One region of the Streptomyces sp. NPDC026246 genome, then DNA from elsewhere that is predicted to be linked to it. Evidence: riboswitches for the same ligand, from Rfam matches in the RefSeq annotation. Region 1 holds a riboswitch; each other region holds the start of a gene.
What was found. Region 1 has a riboswitch for cobalamin ahead of cobN (cobaltochelatase subunit CobN). Riboswitches for the same ligand answer to the same signal wherever they lie in the genome.

Region 1 (5,620 bases):
TCACCTCGGTGTCGTAACGGTCCACGAGCCGCTTGTGCATGTGCATGTAGGAGCCGTAGAACAGCGGGTCGCCCTCCGCGAGGACCGCGACCGTGCGCCCGGCGTCGAGATGGGCCGCGAGCCGCTCGGACGCCTCCGCGTAGAAGTCGTCCATGGCGCCCTGGTAGCCGCCCGGATGGTCGGTCGTCTCGGTGGTGACCGGGTAGACCAGCTTCTCCTCGATGTGGTCGGCCCGGATGTGCTTCGCCGCGATCGAGCGGGCGATGGACCGCCCGTGCCGGGCGCTGTGATACGCGATCACGTCCGCCCCGGCGATGACCTCGACGGCCCGTACGGTCATCAGGGACGGGTCACCGGGGCCGAGCCCCACCCCGTACAGCTTCCCGCTCACTCTTCCTCACTCGCGATCGCGTTGAGCGCGGCGGCGGCGATGGCGCTGCCTCCGCGACGGCCCCGGACGACCAGGTGCTCCAGGCCGGACGGGTGTGCGGCCAGGGCGTCCTTGGACTCGGCGGCCCCGATGAACCCGACCGGGACACCGATGACCGCGGCGGGCCGGGGCGCCCCCGCGTCGATCATCTCCAGCAGCCGGAACAGCGCGGTGGGCGCGTTGCCCACGGCGACGACCGAGCCCTCCAGCCGGTCCCGCCACAGCTCCATCGCGGCGGCGCTGCGCGTCGTGCCGAGCCGCGCGGCCAGGTCGGGGACCGACGGGTCGGACAGGGTGCACAGCACCTCGTTGCCGGCGGGCAGCCGCTTGCGGGTCACCCCGCTGGCCACCATCTGCACGTCGCAGAGGATCGGCGCCCCGGCGCGCAGCGCCTCCCGGGCCCGGGCCACCACCGCAGGCGAGTAGGCCAGGTCCCGCACCAGGTCGACCATGCCGCAGGCGTGGATCATCCGGACCGCGACCTGGCTGACGTCGGCGGGCAGTCCCGCGAGGTCCGACTCCGCGCGGATGGTGGCGAAGGACTGGCGGTAGATGGCCGCCCCGTCCTTCTCGTAGTCGTACGTGGTCACGGTGGTGTTCTCGCTGCTCTCGGTCGTCGGCATACGGCTCATGGGGTGATCGCCGCCAGTGCGGTGGCGAGGTGGGACGGGTCGTCCAGGGAGGCGGTGCGCGCCGGCCGGCCGGGGGCGACGGCGGACAGCTCGTAGCCGCCGCCGGGCGCGGCCACCACGTCGATCCGGCCGTCCGGCGGGTGCCCGCACCGGCGTTCGCAGCCCGACCAGTACAGGGGGAGGGCGGACCGGCCGGCTGCGGCCAGCGTCTGCGCGGCGTCGGCCCGTACGTCCGCCCGGGACTTGGCGCACCCGGGCCGGCCGATGCACGCGCCCACGCGCAGCCAGGGCGAGCCGGGCTCGGTGACCAGACCGGTGCCCGCCAGGCGGGACAGCGCGGCGGCCGCGTCGCCCGGTCCGGGGGTGGGCACGACCACACCCCGCCACGGCGTGAGCCGCAGCTCCCCGGCGGCGGCCTCCGTCAACTCCCGCCACTGCGCGGCCGTGAGACGGCCGAGCGGGACGTGCACGGACACGGCGGACCCGACGACCCCCGGCGGCGGCCCCGCGCCCTCGGCGGCCTCCCGGACCCCGTCCCGGACCCCGATGCCCGCCCCGGCCAGCCGGTCGCGGACCGCACGCAGCAACCCGCCCCGCCCGCCGGGCAGTTCGTCCACCCGCCACACCCGGGCCCCGCTCTCGCGCACGACCTCGGCGAAGGCCTCCGCCGCGAGCAGCGCGGCGCGCGCCGCGTCGTCCCCGGACACGTACAGCACGTCGTCGCCCGAACCCGGCGCGAGCAGCGCCCCGTCGCCGGGCACCGCCCGCACGGTCACGTCGGCGCCCAGCCCGGCCACGTCCCCGCGCCCGTCGTCCAGGGCGAACAGGAAGCGGCCCGACAGCGCGGTCGCGGACGCGCTCGCGCACAGCGCCGCGTCCAGCTCCGTCAGCCAGGGCCGCACGTCCCGCAGGCCCCGCCCGTCCAGTCCCGACAGCGGTGAGGCGACGACGTTGCGCACCCGCTCGTGCGCGTGGGACGGCAGCAGCCCGGCCGCGTCCAGCAGCCCGGCCAGCTCCGCGCCGCACGCCTCCCGCAGGCCCCGCAGCTGCACGTTGCCGCGCGAGGTGAGGTGCAACTCCCCGTCGCCCAGCCGTCCGGCCGCCTCCGCCAGGGCCCCGGCCTGCGCGACGGTGAGCACCCCGCCGGGCACCCGGACCCGGGCCAGCGCCCCGTCGTCCGCGTCGTGCAGCCGCAGCGTCCCCGGGCATGCGTCACCGCGGGCCCGTGAGGCCGCTGTGGCCTGGGGCGATGGACGAGGGGCAGCCGTGGACATGGCGGCGAGCATACCGACCATCACACCGGCTGTACGCTCTGCCCTTTTCCCCCGCCCCTTACTATGCTCGTCGGCGGATCATCAGGTCCGTCACCACCGCCACCACGGCGACCAGGGGAGGAAGCCCGGTGTGAATCCGGCGCGGTCCCGCCACTGTGAACCCGGCCACAACCCGGGCAAGTCAGGAACTCCCTTCTTCCGGCTCCCCCCTCCGCAGGAGCCGGGACCCCACACCACCACCCGGGGCGCGGACACCCCGAGGAAGGCCGACGCCGCATGATCCTCCTGCTGTCGACGTCCGACACCGACCTGCTCAGCGCCCGAGCGGCGAACGGCCCGGTGCCCTACCGCTTCGCCAACCCCGCCCGGCTGCCCCTGGAGGACCTGCCCGGCCTCCTCGACGGCGTCGACCTGGTCGTCGTCCGCCTCCTCGGCGGCGTCCGCGCCTGGCAGGACGGCCTCGACCTGCTCCTGGCCGACGGCCGCCCGGTGGTCGTCCTCACCGGCGAACAGGCCCCGGACGCCCAGCTGATGGCCGCCTCCACGGTCCCCGTCGGCATCGCCGCCGAGGCGCACGCCTACCTCGCGCACGGCGGCCCGGCCAACCTGGAGCAGCTCGCCCGCTTCCTGTCCGACACGGTCCTGCTCACCGGCCACGGCTTCGAGGCCCCGGCGGCCGCGCCCACCTGGGGCCCGCTGGAGCGCGAGGCCCGCGCCACCGACGGTCCGGCCGTCGCCGTGCTCTACTACCGCGCCCACCACATGAGCGGCAACACCGCGTTCGTCGGCGCCCTGTGCGAGGCGATCGAGGACGCGGGCGGCCGGGCCCTGCCGCTGTACGTGGCGTCCCTGCGGGCGCCCGAGCCCGAACTGGTCGACGCGCTGCGCTCCGCCGACGCCATCGTCACCACCGTCCTCGCCGCCGGCGGCACCAAGCCGGCCGCCGCCTCCGCGGGCGGGGACGACGAGTCCTGGGACGCGGGCGCGCTCGCCGCCCTGGACGTGCCGATCCTGCAGGCCCTGTGCCTGACCGGCTCGCGCGCCGCCTGGGAGGAGAACGACGAGGGCGTCTCCCCGCTCGACGCGGCCACCCAGATCGCCGTCCCCGAGTTCGACGGCCGCCTCATCACCGTCCCGTTCTCCTTCAAGGAGATCGACGCCGACGGCCTGCCCGCCTACGTGCCCGACCCGGAGCGCGCGGCCCGCGTCGCCGGCATCGCCGTACGCCACGCCCGGCTGCGGCACATCCCGGCCGCGGACAAGCGCCTGGCGCTGGTGCTGTCCGCCTACCCGACCAAGCACTCCCGCATCGGCAACGCGGTCGGCCTGGACACCCCCGCCAGCGCGGTCGCGCTGCTGCGCCGGCTGCGGGCGGAGGGCTACGACTTCGGCGACGCCGACATCCCCGGCCTGGTCTCCGGCGACGGCGACGAGCTGATCCGCGCGCTCATCGAGGCCGGGGGCCACGACCAGGAGTGGCTCACCGAGGAACAGCTCGCCCGCAACCCGGTGCGCATCCCCGCCGCCGACTACCGCCGCTGGTTCGCCACGCTGCCCGAGGAGCTGCGCACGGCGGTCGAGGAGCACTGGGGCCCGGCGCCCGGCGAGATGTTCGTCGACCGCAGCAGCAACCCCGAGGGCGACATCGTCCTGGCCGCGCTGCGGTTCGGGAACCTGCTCGTCCTCATCCAGCCCCCGCGCGGCTTCGGCGAGAACCCCATCGCCATCTACCACGACCCGGACCTGCCGCCCTCGCACCACTACCTCGCCGCCTACCGCTGGATCGCGGCCCGCGCCGAGGACGGCGGCTTCGGCGCCGACGCGATGATCCACCTCGGCAAGCACGGCAACCTGGAGTGGCTGCCCGGCAAGAACGCCGGCCTGTCCGCCGCCTGCGGCCCCGACGCGGCCCTCGGCGACCTCCCGCTGATCTACCCGTTCCTGGTCAACGACCCGGGCGAGGGCACCCAGGCCAAGCGCCGCGTGCACGCCACCCTCGTCGACCACCTCGTGCCGCCCATGGCCCGCGCCGACTCCTACGGCGACATCGCCCGCCTGGAGCAACTCCTCGACGAGTACGCCCAGATCTCCGCCATGGACCCGGCCAAGCTCCCCGCGATCCGCGCCCAGATCTGGACCCTCATCCAGGCCGCCCGCCTCGACCACGACCTCGGCCTGGAGGACCGCCCGGACGACGACGGCTTCGACGACTTCCTGCTGCACGTCGACGGCTGGCTGTGCGAGGTCAAGGACGCCCAGATCCGCGACGGCCTGCACGTGCTGGGCAACCCGCCCGCCGGAGCCGACCGCGTCAACCTCGTCCTGGCCATTCTGCGCGCCCGCCAGATCTGGGGCGGCACCACCGCCCTGCCCGGTCTGCGCGAGGCCCTCGGCCTGGACGAGTCCGCCGCGACCCGCACCACCGCCGACCAGGCGGAGGAGCAGGCCCGCGCCCTGGTCCAGGCGATGGAGGACGCGGACTGGGACCCGGCCGCCGTACCCGCGGTGGTGGCGGCCGGAGTCGACGCCGAGCGCGCCGAACAGGTCGCGGCCATCCTGCGGTTCGCGGCCGACGAGGTCGTCCCCCGCCTGTCGGCCACCACCGGCGAGATCGACCACGCCGTGCACGCCCTGAACGGCGGCTTCGTCCCCGCGGGCCCGTCCGGCTCCCCGCTGCGCGGCCTGGTCAACGTCCTGCCGACCGGCCGCAACTTCTACTCCGTCGACCCCAAGGCCGTCCCCTCCCGCCTCGCGTGGGAGACCGGCCAGGCCCTCGCGGACTCCCTCCTGGAGCGCTACCGCACCGACAACGGCGAGTGGCCCACGTCCGTCGGCCTGTCCCTCTGGGGCACCAGCGCGATGCGCACCGCCGGCGACGACGTGGCCGAGGCGCTCGCCCTGCTCGGTGTGCGCCCCGTCTGGGACGACGCCTCCCGCCGGGTCACGGGCCTGGAGGCCGTGCCGTACGAGGAACTGGGCCGCCCGCGCATCGACGTCACGCTGCGCATCTCCGGCTTCTTCCGCGACGCGTTCCCGCACACCGTCGGCCTGCTGGACGACGCGGTCCGGCTGGCCGCCTCGCTGGACGAGCCGGCCGAGGCCAACCACGTGCGCGCCCACGTCCAGGCCGACCTCGCGGACCACGGCGACGAACGCCGCGCCACCACCCGCATCTTCGGCTCCCGCCCCGGCACCTACGGCGCGGGCCTGCTGCAGCTGATCGACTCCCGCGACTGGCGCACCGACGCCGACCTCGCCGAGGTGTACACCGTCTGGGGCGGGTA
Region 2 (5,620 bases), on a different contig from region 1:
CGTCGGCGAGCAGGCCGGGCTCGAACGCCTTCACGCCCTCCGACAGCGCCCGCTCGATGTCCAGCGCGCCCACCAGCCGGTCCTCGGAGGCGCCGACGGGCAGTTCGACCATGCGGGCGGGGCGGTGCGCACCGGCGGTCCCCGGCGCGTGCGGTCCGTCCGGGCACGCGGGGTCGGGGGAGGCGGGGTCGCAGGAGAAGCGGCAGCCGGGGACGACGTCGACCTGCGGCATGAGCGCCGACAACGCCCGCACGGCCGTCGACTTGGCGGTGCCCTTCTCGCCGCGCACCAGCACGCCGCCGACCGCCGGTGACACGGCGTTCAGCAGCAGCGCGAGCCGCAGATCGTCCTGGCCGACCACGGCGGTGAACGGAAACGGGGTGGTCACTGGTCGTCGCCCTCCAAGGTGCCTGTGCGTTCGGGGTGTTGGGCCCGCGGGGCCCGGGGCGCGCCGCTCACGCGGGAGCCCCCGGCGGCACGAAGGGCAGGCCCTTCGGCGGGCCGGACTCGATGAGCCGCCACAACGCGTCGGTGTCCGCGTGCTGTTCGATCAGGTCGCCGAGCCGGTCGAGCTGCTCCTCGCGCAGCGCGGCGAACGAGGTGTCCGGGGCCGGCACGAAACGCCGGCCCGCGGCGGCGGCGACCTCGCGCAGGAACGCCCGGCGGAAACCGTCCGACTCCAGCGAGCCGTGCCAGTGCGTGCCCCAGGTCTGGCCGACCCGGCAGCCGTCCAGGAACGGCGTGCCGCCCTGGACGTCGGCGACCCCGTGGTGGATCTCGTAGCCCTCGACGTGCTCCCCGAGGGCCTCGCCGGCCGGCCGGGTGAGGGTCTTCTCGCGCGCGAACCGCACCCGCACGGGCAGCAGTCCGAGCCCGTCGACCTTCCCGCGCCGGCTCTCGACGTCGTCCTCGATGTGCTCGCCGAGGATCTGGAAGCCGCCGCAGACGCCGAGGACGGGCCGCTGCTCGGCGGCCCGGCGGGCCAGCGCCTCGGCCAGTCCCCGCTCGCGCAGCCACTCCAGCGCGCGGACGGTCCCGCGGGTGCCGGGCACGACGACCAGGTCGGCGTCGGCCAGCTCCTCCGGCCGGTCCACGAACCGCACCACGACGCCCGGTTCGGCGGCCAGCGCGTCGACGTCGGTGAAGTTGGACATCAGCGGCACGGCGCACACCGCGACGCGCAGCACGTCCTCGCCGACGGGCGGCGCGACGGCCGACTCGCGCACGGTCCCGCGCAGCGAGACCCGCAGCCCGTCCTCCTCGTCGATGCCCAGCCCGTGCCGGAACGGCAGCACACCGTACGTCCGCCGCCCGGTGAGGCCCTCCAGCATCTCCAGCCCGGGTTCCAGCAGGGAGAGGTCCCCGCGGAACTTGTTGACGAGGTACCCGGCGACGCACTCCTGGTCCTGGGGGGACAGCAGCGCCACCGTCCCGAAGAACGAGGCGAAGACACCGCCCCGGTCGATGTCGCCGACGACGAGCACGGGCAGCCCGGCGTTCCGCGCGATGCCCATGTTGACGATGTCGGTCCGCCGCAGGTTGATCTCGGCGGGCGACCCGGCCCCCTCGCAGATCACCGCGTCATACGTGCCCCGCAACTGCTCCAGGCAGTCCAGCACCGTCCCGAGCAGCCGCTGTTGCCGCCCGCCGTGGTAGCCGCGCGCGCTCATCTCCCCGACCGGCTTGCCCAGCAGCACGACCTGGCTGCTCTGCTCACCCCCGGGCTTGAGCAGCACCGGGTTCATCAGCGCGGCCGGCTCGACCCGGCAGGCCTGCGCCTGCATGGCCTGGGCCCGGCCGATCTCCGCGCCCTCCCTCGTCACGAAGGAGTTGAGCGACATGTTCTGCGCCTTGAAGGGCGCGACCTTCACGCCCTGGCGCACCAGCCACCGGCAGATGCCCGCCGTCACGACGCTCTTGCCCGCGTCGGAGGTGGTGCCGGCCACGAGAAGCCCACCGCGCATGCTCATCTCCCCTTGTTCTTCCGTCGCGCACCGGTCAGCAGCCGGGCACCGGCGCACACCCCGAGCGCCAGCCAGCTCACCCGCCGCGACAGCCGCACGGCCCGTTCCACGTCGTCCGTGACGACGGCACGCCCCCCGGAGTTCAGCACGGGCCGGTGCTCCACCCGCCCGCCGTACGACAGCGTCCCGCCGAGCCGCACGCCGAGCGCCCCGGCGAACGAGGCCTCCACCGGACCGGCGTTGGGGCTCGGATGCAGCCCGGCGTCCGCCCGCCAGGCCCGTACGGCCCCGCGCGGATCCGGGCCGGCCAGGGCCGCGAGCGCGGCGGTCAGGCGGGCGCCCGGCCACCCCGCGACGTCGTCCAGCCGGGCCGAGGCCCAGCCGTAGCGCCGGTGGCGGGCCGACTTGTGCCCGACCATGGCGTCCAGGGTGTTCACGGCCCGGAACCCGAGCAGCCCCGGAACTCCGCCGGCGGCTCCCCAGACCAGGGCCCCCACCACCGCGTCGGAGGTGTTCTCGGCGACGGACTCGACCACGGCCCGGGCGATGCCGTCGGCGTCGAGGGCCTGCGGATCCCGTCCGCACAGGTGCGGCAACCGGGCCCGGGCGGCCTCCACGTCCCCGGCCTCCAGGGCCCGGCCGATCGCCGAGGCCTCCCGCGCCAGCGACGTCCCCCCGACCACGGCCCAGGTGGCGGCGCCGGTCAGGGCGACGGAGGCGACGGCGGAGCCCCGCACGGCGCGTGCGGCGGCGCATCCGAGAGCGACGGCTCCTCCGGCGCACACGGCGGTGTGCAGCGCGCCCCACCCGCGGTGGTCCCGCCACAGCACCCGTTCCACGGCGCCCGCGGCCCGCCCGAACGCGGCGACCGGATGCCCCCGGCGGGGATCGCCGAGCAGCAGGTCACCGATCAGGCCGGCGGCGGCGCCGTACGCGAAGACGCGACCGGCACCCATCGGCTCAGCCGGCCGTGGGGGAGGTCGCAGGCGGGGTGTGGGGCCTCGGTCGGCAGCCGCGCATGGCGATGTGTCCTCACTCAGGGTGTCCACGCCCTGGTTCGAAGAGACCGGCGGTGAGAGTTCCTGGCTCCCGGGGCGTGCGCCCCGGTGACAGTGGCGGGACCGCGCCGGACTCGCACCGGCTTCCTCTCCTGCCGCCGTATTGGCCCCGGCAGTCCACCACGGCCGCGAACAACCGTCAACTTGCCGTTGACCTGCGCGGGGAGAGTGTGCAGAAGCCCACATCCCCCCGGTCACACACGTGCCGGGCGGCACGGGACCCGAGGTCCCGTGCCGCCCGGCTGGACGCGCTCGTGATGTGCGGCCGTCAGGCCATGATCAGGTAGATGCCGTAGCCCACGGCCGCCGCGCACGCGGCGAAGCAGGCGTAGGCGCCGGTGACGGCGAGGCCCGCGGAGCCGCCCTCGGCGGCCGCCCGCTCGCGGCGGGACAGGCCGGTGATGCCGAGGGTGAACAGGCCCACCAGGGCCACGGTGACCACGAGGCTGACGCCGAAGACGGAACCGAGGGCCGCCCAGTCGATCTTCATCTCAGTGACTCTTCCTTGTTACCGGTGGCAGGATCAGACCGGGGTGGTCGTGGAGGGGGCCCGCTCGGAGGTGGCCTGCGCCGGGAACGCCGGGACCGGCTCCTCGGCGACGTGGCCGACGGGCGGCGGCGTCACCGCGGCCATCGCCGTGGTCACCACGCCGGCCGGCTCCGCCTCCGCGGTGTCGTTGACGTTGGTGTGGTCGACGACCTCGCGCCGCGAGATCTTCCAGATGACCGCGCTGGAGGCGACCAGGAAGACGGCCACCACGGCGGTGCCCCAGTCACCGAGGCCCGTGACGTACTCGGCGAGCGCGCCCACCAGGGCGGCGGCCGGCAGCGTCAGGCCCCAGGCGACGAACATCCGCGTCGCCGTCGACCAGCGGACCACGCCGCCCTTGCGGCCGAGGCCCGCGCCCATCACGGCGCCGGAGACGGAGTGCGTGGTGGACAGGGAGAAGCCGAGGTGCGAGGAGGCCAGGATGACCGTGGCCGCGCTGGTCTGGGCGGCGAAGCCCTGCTGCGGCTGGAGGTCGGTCAGGCCCTTGCCCATGGTGCGGATGATGCGCCAGCCGCCCAGGTAGGTGCCGAGCGCGATCGCGACGCCCGCGGAGAGGATGACCCAGGTGGGCGGGTCGGAGTCCGGGGCGAGGGTGCCGCCGGCGACCAGGGCGAGGGTGATGATGCCCATCGTCTTCTGCGCGTCGTTGGTGCCGTGCGCCAGGGAGACCAGTCCCGCCGAGGCGATCTGGCCGGCCCGGTAGCCCTTCTTGGCGGACTCCGTGTCCTCGGCCCGCTTGCCCAGCCTGTAGGTCAGCCGCGCGCCGAGCATCGCCGCGATGCCCGCGACCAGCGGCGCGGCGATCGCCGGGAGCAGCACCTTGGTGACCAGCACGTCGCCGTGCACCGCGCCGGCGCCCGCCGAGGCGATCGTGGCGCCGATCAGGCCGCCCATCAGGGCGTGCGAGGAACTGGACGGCAGGCCGACCAGCCACGTGAGCAGGTTCCAGAGGATCGCGCCGACCAGGGCGGCGAAGATGACCTCGGGCCGGATGCCGGCCTCGTCGACGAGGCCTTTGGAGATCGTGTTGGCGACTTCCACGGAGAGGAAGGCGCCGACCAGGTTGAGGACGGCGGACATGGCGACCGCGACCTTGGGCTTCATGGCGCCCGTGGAAATGGTCGTGGCCATCGCGTTCGCGGTGTCGTGGAAACCGTTCGTGAAATCGAACGCGAGTGCGGTTACCACCACAATCGCGAGGATCAGCGAGAAGCTTTCCATTTACCCAGGCAATCGTTCGAGGTCGTTGGCTGGACGAACGTAGGTAACCCGAGTGAACGGAAGATGAACTGGGAGGGGCGCGGGAGTGTCCACAAACGAGGGTTGCCGTTCCGCCCTGCTGTCAGGGTCCCCGCCCTCCGGCGACCGGATCCCTCGCGCGTACCGCTTCAGCCGATCGAGTGACCGCGGCAGCCCACAGGCAGAGTACCCGACGCGTAGTGACGGGTGATCGACCAGGGGTGATCACGGGGGAGGGCGTGCCGGCGCCCGGGCCGCCGGCCGCCGGGAGCCCCGGCCGTATACGGGCGAAGTGCGCCGCCCGCGCCCGGCCGGAACGCGCCCCGGCCCGGGGCGCGTTGCGCACCCGCCTGGCAGGATCGCCGCATGGCTGAGCAGCGGGACGGCACCCGGCACGACGGACGGAACACGGGGGAGGCGCAGGGCGCGCGGGGCGTGGGGGAGGCGCAGGCCCGAGGGGCCACGCCCGAGGAGGCGCGCGCCTGGGAGGAACTCGTCGCGACGGCCCGCCGGACGGTGACCGAAGGGCTCGTCGTGGGCACCTCGGGCAACGTCTCGGTGCGCGTCGGCGACACCGTCCTGGTCACCCCCTCCGGCGTCCCCTACGACCGGCTCGCGCCCGGCGACTTGACCGGCGTCGGCCTCGACGGACGGCAGGTCCTCGGCACCCTCGTCCCGACCAGCGAACTGCCCATGCACCTGGCGGTGTACCGCTCCACGGGCGCCGGGGCCGTCGTCCACACCCACGCCGTCCACGCCACGGCCGTCTCCACGCTCGTCACCGAGCTCCCGCTGATCCACTACATGGC
Region 3 (5,620 bases), on a different contig from region 1:
CAGCTGACGGCTCAAGTAGAGCCGCGCCTCGGGGGAGTTGATGTGCTTGTACAGCGTCAGCACCAGGTTGTTCGCGACGATCGAGTCGCCGGTCGCGAAGAAGGCCACCAGCCGGCCGATGAGGTGCTGCTCCGCGGGGGAGAGCTTGGCGAGGTCGGCGACGTCGGAGTGGAGGTCGACCTCCTCCACGGTCCAGGTGTTCTTGATGGCGTCCCGGTAGCGCTCGTAGAAGTCCGGGTAGCGCATGGGGCGCAGGGTCAGCTCGAAGCCGGGGTCGAGCAGGTTCTGGGTGGTGCTCATTACTGGCAGGCCTCGCAGGACTCGGGGTTTTCCAGGGAGCAGGCGACCGCTTCGGGGTCCGGGGCGGCGGTGGCCTGGGCGGGGACGGCGGCGCGGGCGGCGCGGGCGATGCGGGTCGCCGGGCGCGAGCGCAGGTAGTACGTGGTCTTCAGCCCGGACTTCCAGGCGTAGGCGTACATCGAGGAGAGCTTGCCGATGGTCGGCGTCTCCAGGAACAGGTTCAGGGACTGGGACTGGTCCAGGAACGGGGTCCTGGCCGCCGCCATGTCGATCAGGCCGCGCTGCGGGATCTCCCAGGCCGTGCGGTAGAGGTCGCGCACGTCCTCGGGGATCCAGGCGAAGTCCTGCACCGAGCCGTTCGCCTCGCGCAGGGCCTCCCGGGTGCGGGCGTCCCACACGCCGAGCCGCTTGAGCTCGTCCACCAGGTAGGAGTTCACCTGGAGGAACTCGCCCGACAGCGTCTCCCGCTTGAACAGGTTGGACACCTGCGGCTCGATGCACTCGTACACGCCCGCGATCGAGGCGATGGTGGCCGTGGGCGCGATGGCGAGGAGCAGGGAGTTGCGCAGGCCGGTCGTGGCGATGCGCGCGCGCAGGGCGGCCCAGCGCTCGGGCCACGTCCGGGCCACGTCGTAGTGGTCGGGGTGCAGGACACCCCGGGCGGTGCGGGTCTTCTCCCAGGCGGGGAGCGGGCCGCTGCGCTCGGCGAGATCGGCCGACGCCTCGTACGCGGCGAGCATGATGCGCTCGGCGATCCGGGTCGACAGGGCCTTGGCCTCGGGGGAGTCGAAGGGCAGGCGCAGCTGGAAGAAGACGTCCTGCAGGCCCATCGCGCCGAGGCCGACCGGGCGCCAGCGGGCGTTGGAGCGGCCCGCCTGCTCGGTCGGGTAGAAGTTGATGTCGACGACCCGGTCGAGGAAGGTGACCGCGGTGCGGACGGTCTCGTCCAGGCGCTCCCAGTCGATGTCCCCGCCGGTCACGAAGGCGCCGAGGTTCACCGAGCCGAGGTTGCAGACCGCCGTCTCCCCGTCGTCGGTGACCTCCAGGATCTCCGTGCAGAGGTTGGAGGAGTGCACGACGTGGCCGGGCTCGGCCGTCTGGTTGGCGGTGCGGTTGGCGGCGTCCTTGAAGGTCATCCAGCCGTTGCCGGTCTGCGCGAGGGTGCGCATCATGCGGCCGTACAGCTCACGGGCGGGCAGGGTCCTCCTGGCCAGTCCCGCGGCCTCCGCCCTGCGGTAGGCGGTGTCGAACTCCTCGCCCCACAGGTCGACCAGCTCGGGCACGTCCGAGGGGGAGAACAGCGACCACTGCGCGTCGGTGTTCACGCGGCGCATGAACTCGTCCGGGATCCAGTGCGCCAGGTTGAGGTTGTGGGTGCGCCGGGCGTCCTCGCCGGTGTTGTCCCGCAGCTCCAGGAACTCCTCGATGTCCGCGTGCCAGGTCTCCAGGTAGACCGCGGCGGCTCCCTTGCGGCGGCCGCCCTGGTTCACGGCGGCGACCGAGGCGTCGAGGGTCTTCAGGAACGGGACGATGCCGTTGGAGTGGCCGTTGGTGCCGCGGATCAGCGAACCCCGGGCGCGGATGCGGGAGTAGGCCAGGCCGATGCCGCCCGCGTGCTTCGACAGGCGTGCGACCTGGTGGTAGCGGTCGTAGATCGAGTCCAGCTCGTCCTGGGGGGAGTCGAGCAGGTAGCAGGACGACATCTGGGGGTGCCGGGTGCCGGAGTTGAACAGGGTGGGGGAGGAGGGCAGGTAGTCGAGGCGGCTCATGAGCCCGTAGAGCGCCGCGACCTCGTCCACCGCGCGGGCGGAGTCGTCCTCGGCGAGGCCGCTCGCCACGCGCAGCAGGAAGTACTGGGGCGTCTCGATCACCCTGCGGGTGATCGGGTGCCGCAGCAGGTAGCGGCTGTACAGCGTGCGCAGGCCGAAGTAGCCGAAGCGGTCGTCGGCGGCGCTGTCGACCAGCGCGTCGAGCCGGTCCGCGTGCAGCTCGGCGAACGCGGCGGTGCGGTCGGCGATGAGCCCCTCGCGGTGACCGACCGCGACGGACCCGGTGAAGGACGTGACCCCCTGCGAGGCGGCCTCCTCGCGGATGCCGATGGTCAGCAGGCGGGCGGCCAGCCGGGAGTAGGCCGGGTCCTCCGAGATGAGGCCCGCCGCCGACTCCGTCGCCAGGTCCCGCAGCTCCCGCTCGTCCGCCTGCGCGGACCGGCCGCGCAGCGCGGCGGCGGCGACCCGGCCGGGGTCGGCGTCGGGAAGGTCGGCGGTCAGTTCGGTCAGGGTCCGCAGCAGCGCGGCACCGGGAGCGTCCTGCTCCTGTTCGGCGGCTGCGACCGGACCCGCTGGCGCGATGGTCACGGGGGCTCTCCCTCGCTCGGCACGGAGCCTCGCCGAGGGCAGGGGGCAGCACACGGACGCAACGGCGTCACGCGTCCACCGGCCCATTCCACGAGGCCCGGACGTCAGGGCACACCGGCCGGCGGCCGGGTGCACTGTCGGCAGGTCCTCGGACTGACCACCATGCGCGCAGAGGGGCATGGGGTACACCGTTGCGGGACAGTTCCGGATTCGCACCGGATTCCCCTGCGGCGACAGCGAGCATGAGCATACATCTTGTGCCGGGCTCGGGTGGCACCCCCAGATGTAGTGTCGCGATGGGGTCAGAGCGTCGGCTTCACAGGACAGCGGGCCGCCGTGACGCCTGGTCACGACGGCCCGCTGCCGGTGGTCGCGGCGTGCCGCGCCCTTTTGCTCAGTGCGAGGAACCGGCGGTGGCCGGCGGAAGCTCCACCTGGACCCCCGGGTCGCCCGCGTCGGCCGTGTAGTCCTCCGGCCTGGTCTCGTCGACGCCGTCGGGGGCCTTCACCGCCCTCAGGACGAAGGTCAGGACGACCGTCACGACGACGTTCAGCACGAACGCCGTGAGGCCGATGTAGCCGATCTCGCCGATGCCGGGGATCTCCTTCGACGAGCCGCCGAAGTGCTTCTGCGTCGGGGAGGCCACGCCGTAGGCGGCGAGCGTGCCGTAGACCATGCCGACCGCCCAGCCCGCGAGCAGGGCCCAGCGGTGGAACCAGCGGGTGAACAGGCCGCCGACCAGGGCCGGGAAGGTCTGCAGGATCCAGATGCCGCCCAGCAGCTGGAAGTTGATGGCGACCGTCTTGTCCATGGTGAGGACGAAGACCAGCGCGCCCACCTTCACCAGCAGCGAGACCAGCTTGGAGACCTTGGTCTCCTGCGCGGGGGTGGCGTCCGGCTTGATGAAGTCCTTGTAGATGTTGCGGGTGAACAGGTTCGCGGCCGCGATGGACATGATGGCCGCGGGCACCAGCGCGCCGATGCCGATCGCCGCGAACGCCACACCGGCGAACCAGTCCGGGAACATCGTCTCGAACAGCTGCGGGATCGCCAGCTGCCCGTTCTGCACCTTGATGCCGGCCGCGATCGCCATGAAGCCGAGCAGCGCGAGCAGGCCCAGCATCAGCGAGTACAGCGGCAGGATCGTGGTGTTGCGGCGGATCACCTCACGGCTCTTCGAGGACAGCGTCGCCGTGATCGAGTGCGGGTACATGAACAGCGCCAGCGCGGAGCCCAGCGCCAGTGTGGCGTACGTCCACTGGCCCGCCTCCGGCGGCGTCAGCGCACCGCGCGGCGCGCCCGTGGCCGGGTTGGTCTGGCTGTACGCCTCGCCGGCCTTGGCGAAGATCTCGTCGAAGCCGCCCAGCTTGATCGGGATGTAGATGATCGCCACCGCGATGACGAGGTAGATCAGGGTGTCCTTCACGAACGCGATCAGCGCCGGCGCCCGCAGGCCCGAGGAGTACGTGTACGCCGCCAGCACGCCGAACGCGATCAGCAGCGGCAGGTCCTTGATGAACCAGTTGGTGTCCTCGCCTCCGCCGACGCCCATCACGTCCAGCACGGCCTGGATGCCGACCAGCTGGAGCGCGATGTACGGCATGGTCGCCAGGATGCCGGTCACGGCCACCGCGAGCGACAGGCCCTTCGAGCCGAACCGGCCGCGCACGAAGTCGGAGGTCGTGACGTACCCGTGCTTGTGGGAGACCGACCACAGGCGGGGCAGGAAGGTGAAGATCAGCGGGTACACCAGGATCGTGTACGGCACGGCGAAGAAGCCGGCCGCGCCGGCCGCGTAGATCGCCGCGGGTACCGCGACGAACGTGTAGGCCGTGTACAGGTCGCCGCCGAGCAGGAACCAGGTGACCCAGGTGCCGAACGAGCGGCCGCCCAGGCCCCACTCGTCCAGGCTGTGCTCGTTCTCGGCCTTGCGCCAGCGCGCGGCCAGGAAGCCCATGACCGTGACGAGCAGGAAGAAGAAGATGAAGACGGCGAGTGCGACGCCGTTCACGCCGTCCTTCACCGCGACGCACCGCCCTTCGCTGCCGAGCGGGAACGCTGGTCACGCTGCCACAGTCTGTAGGCGATCATCGTCAGCGCGGTGGAGATCAGCACCCACGCCATCTGGTACCAGTAGAAGAACGGGATCCCGATGAAGGCCGGGTCGGTCTTCGCGTACGAGCCGACCCACAGCATGGCCACGAAGGGTGCGACGAGGCAGAGGCCGATGACGACGCGCACGGGCGTCACCACCGGACCTCTACTGGATTCTGGGGCTTGCGACATCAGGCGGCTCCGTCCCCTCAGTGATCACCTGTGCAATTGCGCAGGCAATCTAGGTCAGGGTGCGGCGCAAGCGGAACCCCTCGTCCGCAATGCGGTACCCAAAAGAAACCGGGGATCCGGCAGCCGCCGCGTCAGTCCTGGGGCCGCTTGAGACGGGCCACGAACTTGTACCGGTCGCCGCGGTACACCGAGCGCACCCACTCCACCGGCTGGCCGTCCCGGTCCAGGGAGTGCCGGGACAGCATCAGCATGGGCAGGCCGACGTCCGTGCCGAGCAGTCCGGCCTCGCGCGGGGTCGCCAGCGACGTCTCGATGGTCTCCTCGGCCTCCGCGAGGTGGACGTCGTAGACCTCGGCGAGCGCGGTGTAGAGGGAGGTGTACTTGGCCAGCGACCGGCGCAGCGCGGGGAAGCGCTTGGCGCTCAGGTGGGTGGTCTCGATGGCCATCGGCTCACCGTTGGCCATGCGCAGCCGCTCGATGCGCAGCACCCGTCCGCCCGGGGTGATGTCGAGCAGACCGGCGAGCCGGTCGTCGGCGGTGATGTAGCCGATGTCCAGCAGCTGCGACGTGGGCTCCAGGCCCTGTGCGCGCATGTCCTCGGTGTACGAGGTGAGCTGCAGCGCCTGCGAGACCTTCGGCTTGGCGACGAACGTGCCCTTGCCCTGGATGCGTTCCAG

Region 2: it holds a riboswitch for cobalamin, as region 1 does, so the genes downstream of both, ACZ4M5_RS32900 (cobalamin biosynthesis protein) here and cobN (cobaltochelatase subunit CobN) in region 1, are expected to answer to the same signal.
Region 3: it holds a riboswitch for cobalamin, as region 1 does, so the genes downstream of both, ACZ4M5_RS11000 (ribonucleoside-diphosphate reductase subunit alpha) here and cobN (cobaltochelatase subunit CobN) in region 1, are expected to answer to the same signal.

The regions. Positions count from the first base shown of each region.
Region 1 is NZ_JBVHPJ010000008.1:292,230-297,849, reverse strand. Features, by position in the region: gene ACZ4M5_RS21930 (precorrin-2 C(20)-methyltransferase) at 1-391, opposite strand, end outside; gene ACZ4M5_RS21925 (precorrin-8X methylmutase) at 388-1,062, opposite strand; gene cobG (precorrin-3B synthase) at 1,059-2,348, opposite strand; cobalamin riboswitch at 2,413-2,547, shown strand; gene cobN (cobaltochelatase subunit CobN) at 2,613-5,620, shown strand, end outside.
Region 2 is NZ_JBVHPJ010000020.1:39,194-44,813, forward strand. Features, by position in the region: gene ACZ4M5_RS32890 (putative cobaltochelatase) at 1-388, opposite strand, end outside; gene ACZ4M5_RS32895 (cobyric acid synthase) at 456-1,964, opposite strand; gene ACZ4M5_RS32900 (cobalamin biosynthesis protein) at 1,967-2,920, opposite strand; cobalamin riboswitch at 3,022-3,159, opposite strand; gene ACZ4M5_RS32905 (hypothetical protein) at 3,291-3,512, opposite strand; gene ACZ4M5_RS32910 (inorganic phosphate transporter) at 3,546-4,793, opposite strand; gene ACZ4M5_RS32915 (class II aldolase/adducin family protein) at 5,178-5,620, shown strand, end outside.
Region 3 is NZ_JBVHPJ010000003.1:614,618-620,237, forward strand. Features, by position in the region: gene ACZ4M5_RS10995 (ribonucleotide-diphosphate reductase subunit beta) at 1-300, opposite strand, end outside; gene ACZ4M5_RS11000 (ribonucleoside-diphosphate reductase subunit alpha) at 300-2,657, opposite strand; cobalamin riboswitch at 2,780-2,907, opposite strand; gene mctP (monocarboxylate uptake permease MctP) at 3,052-4,680, opposite strand; gene ACZ4M5_RS11010 (DUF3311 domain-containing protein) at 4,677-4,943, opposite strand; gene ACZ4M5_RS11015 (GntR family transcriptional regulator) at 5,075-5,620, opposite strand, start outside.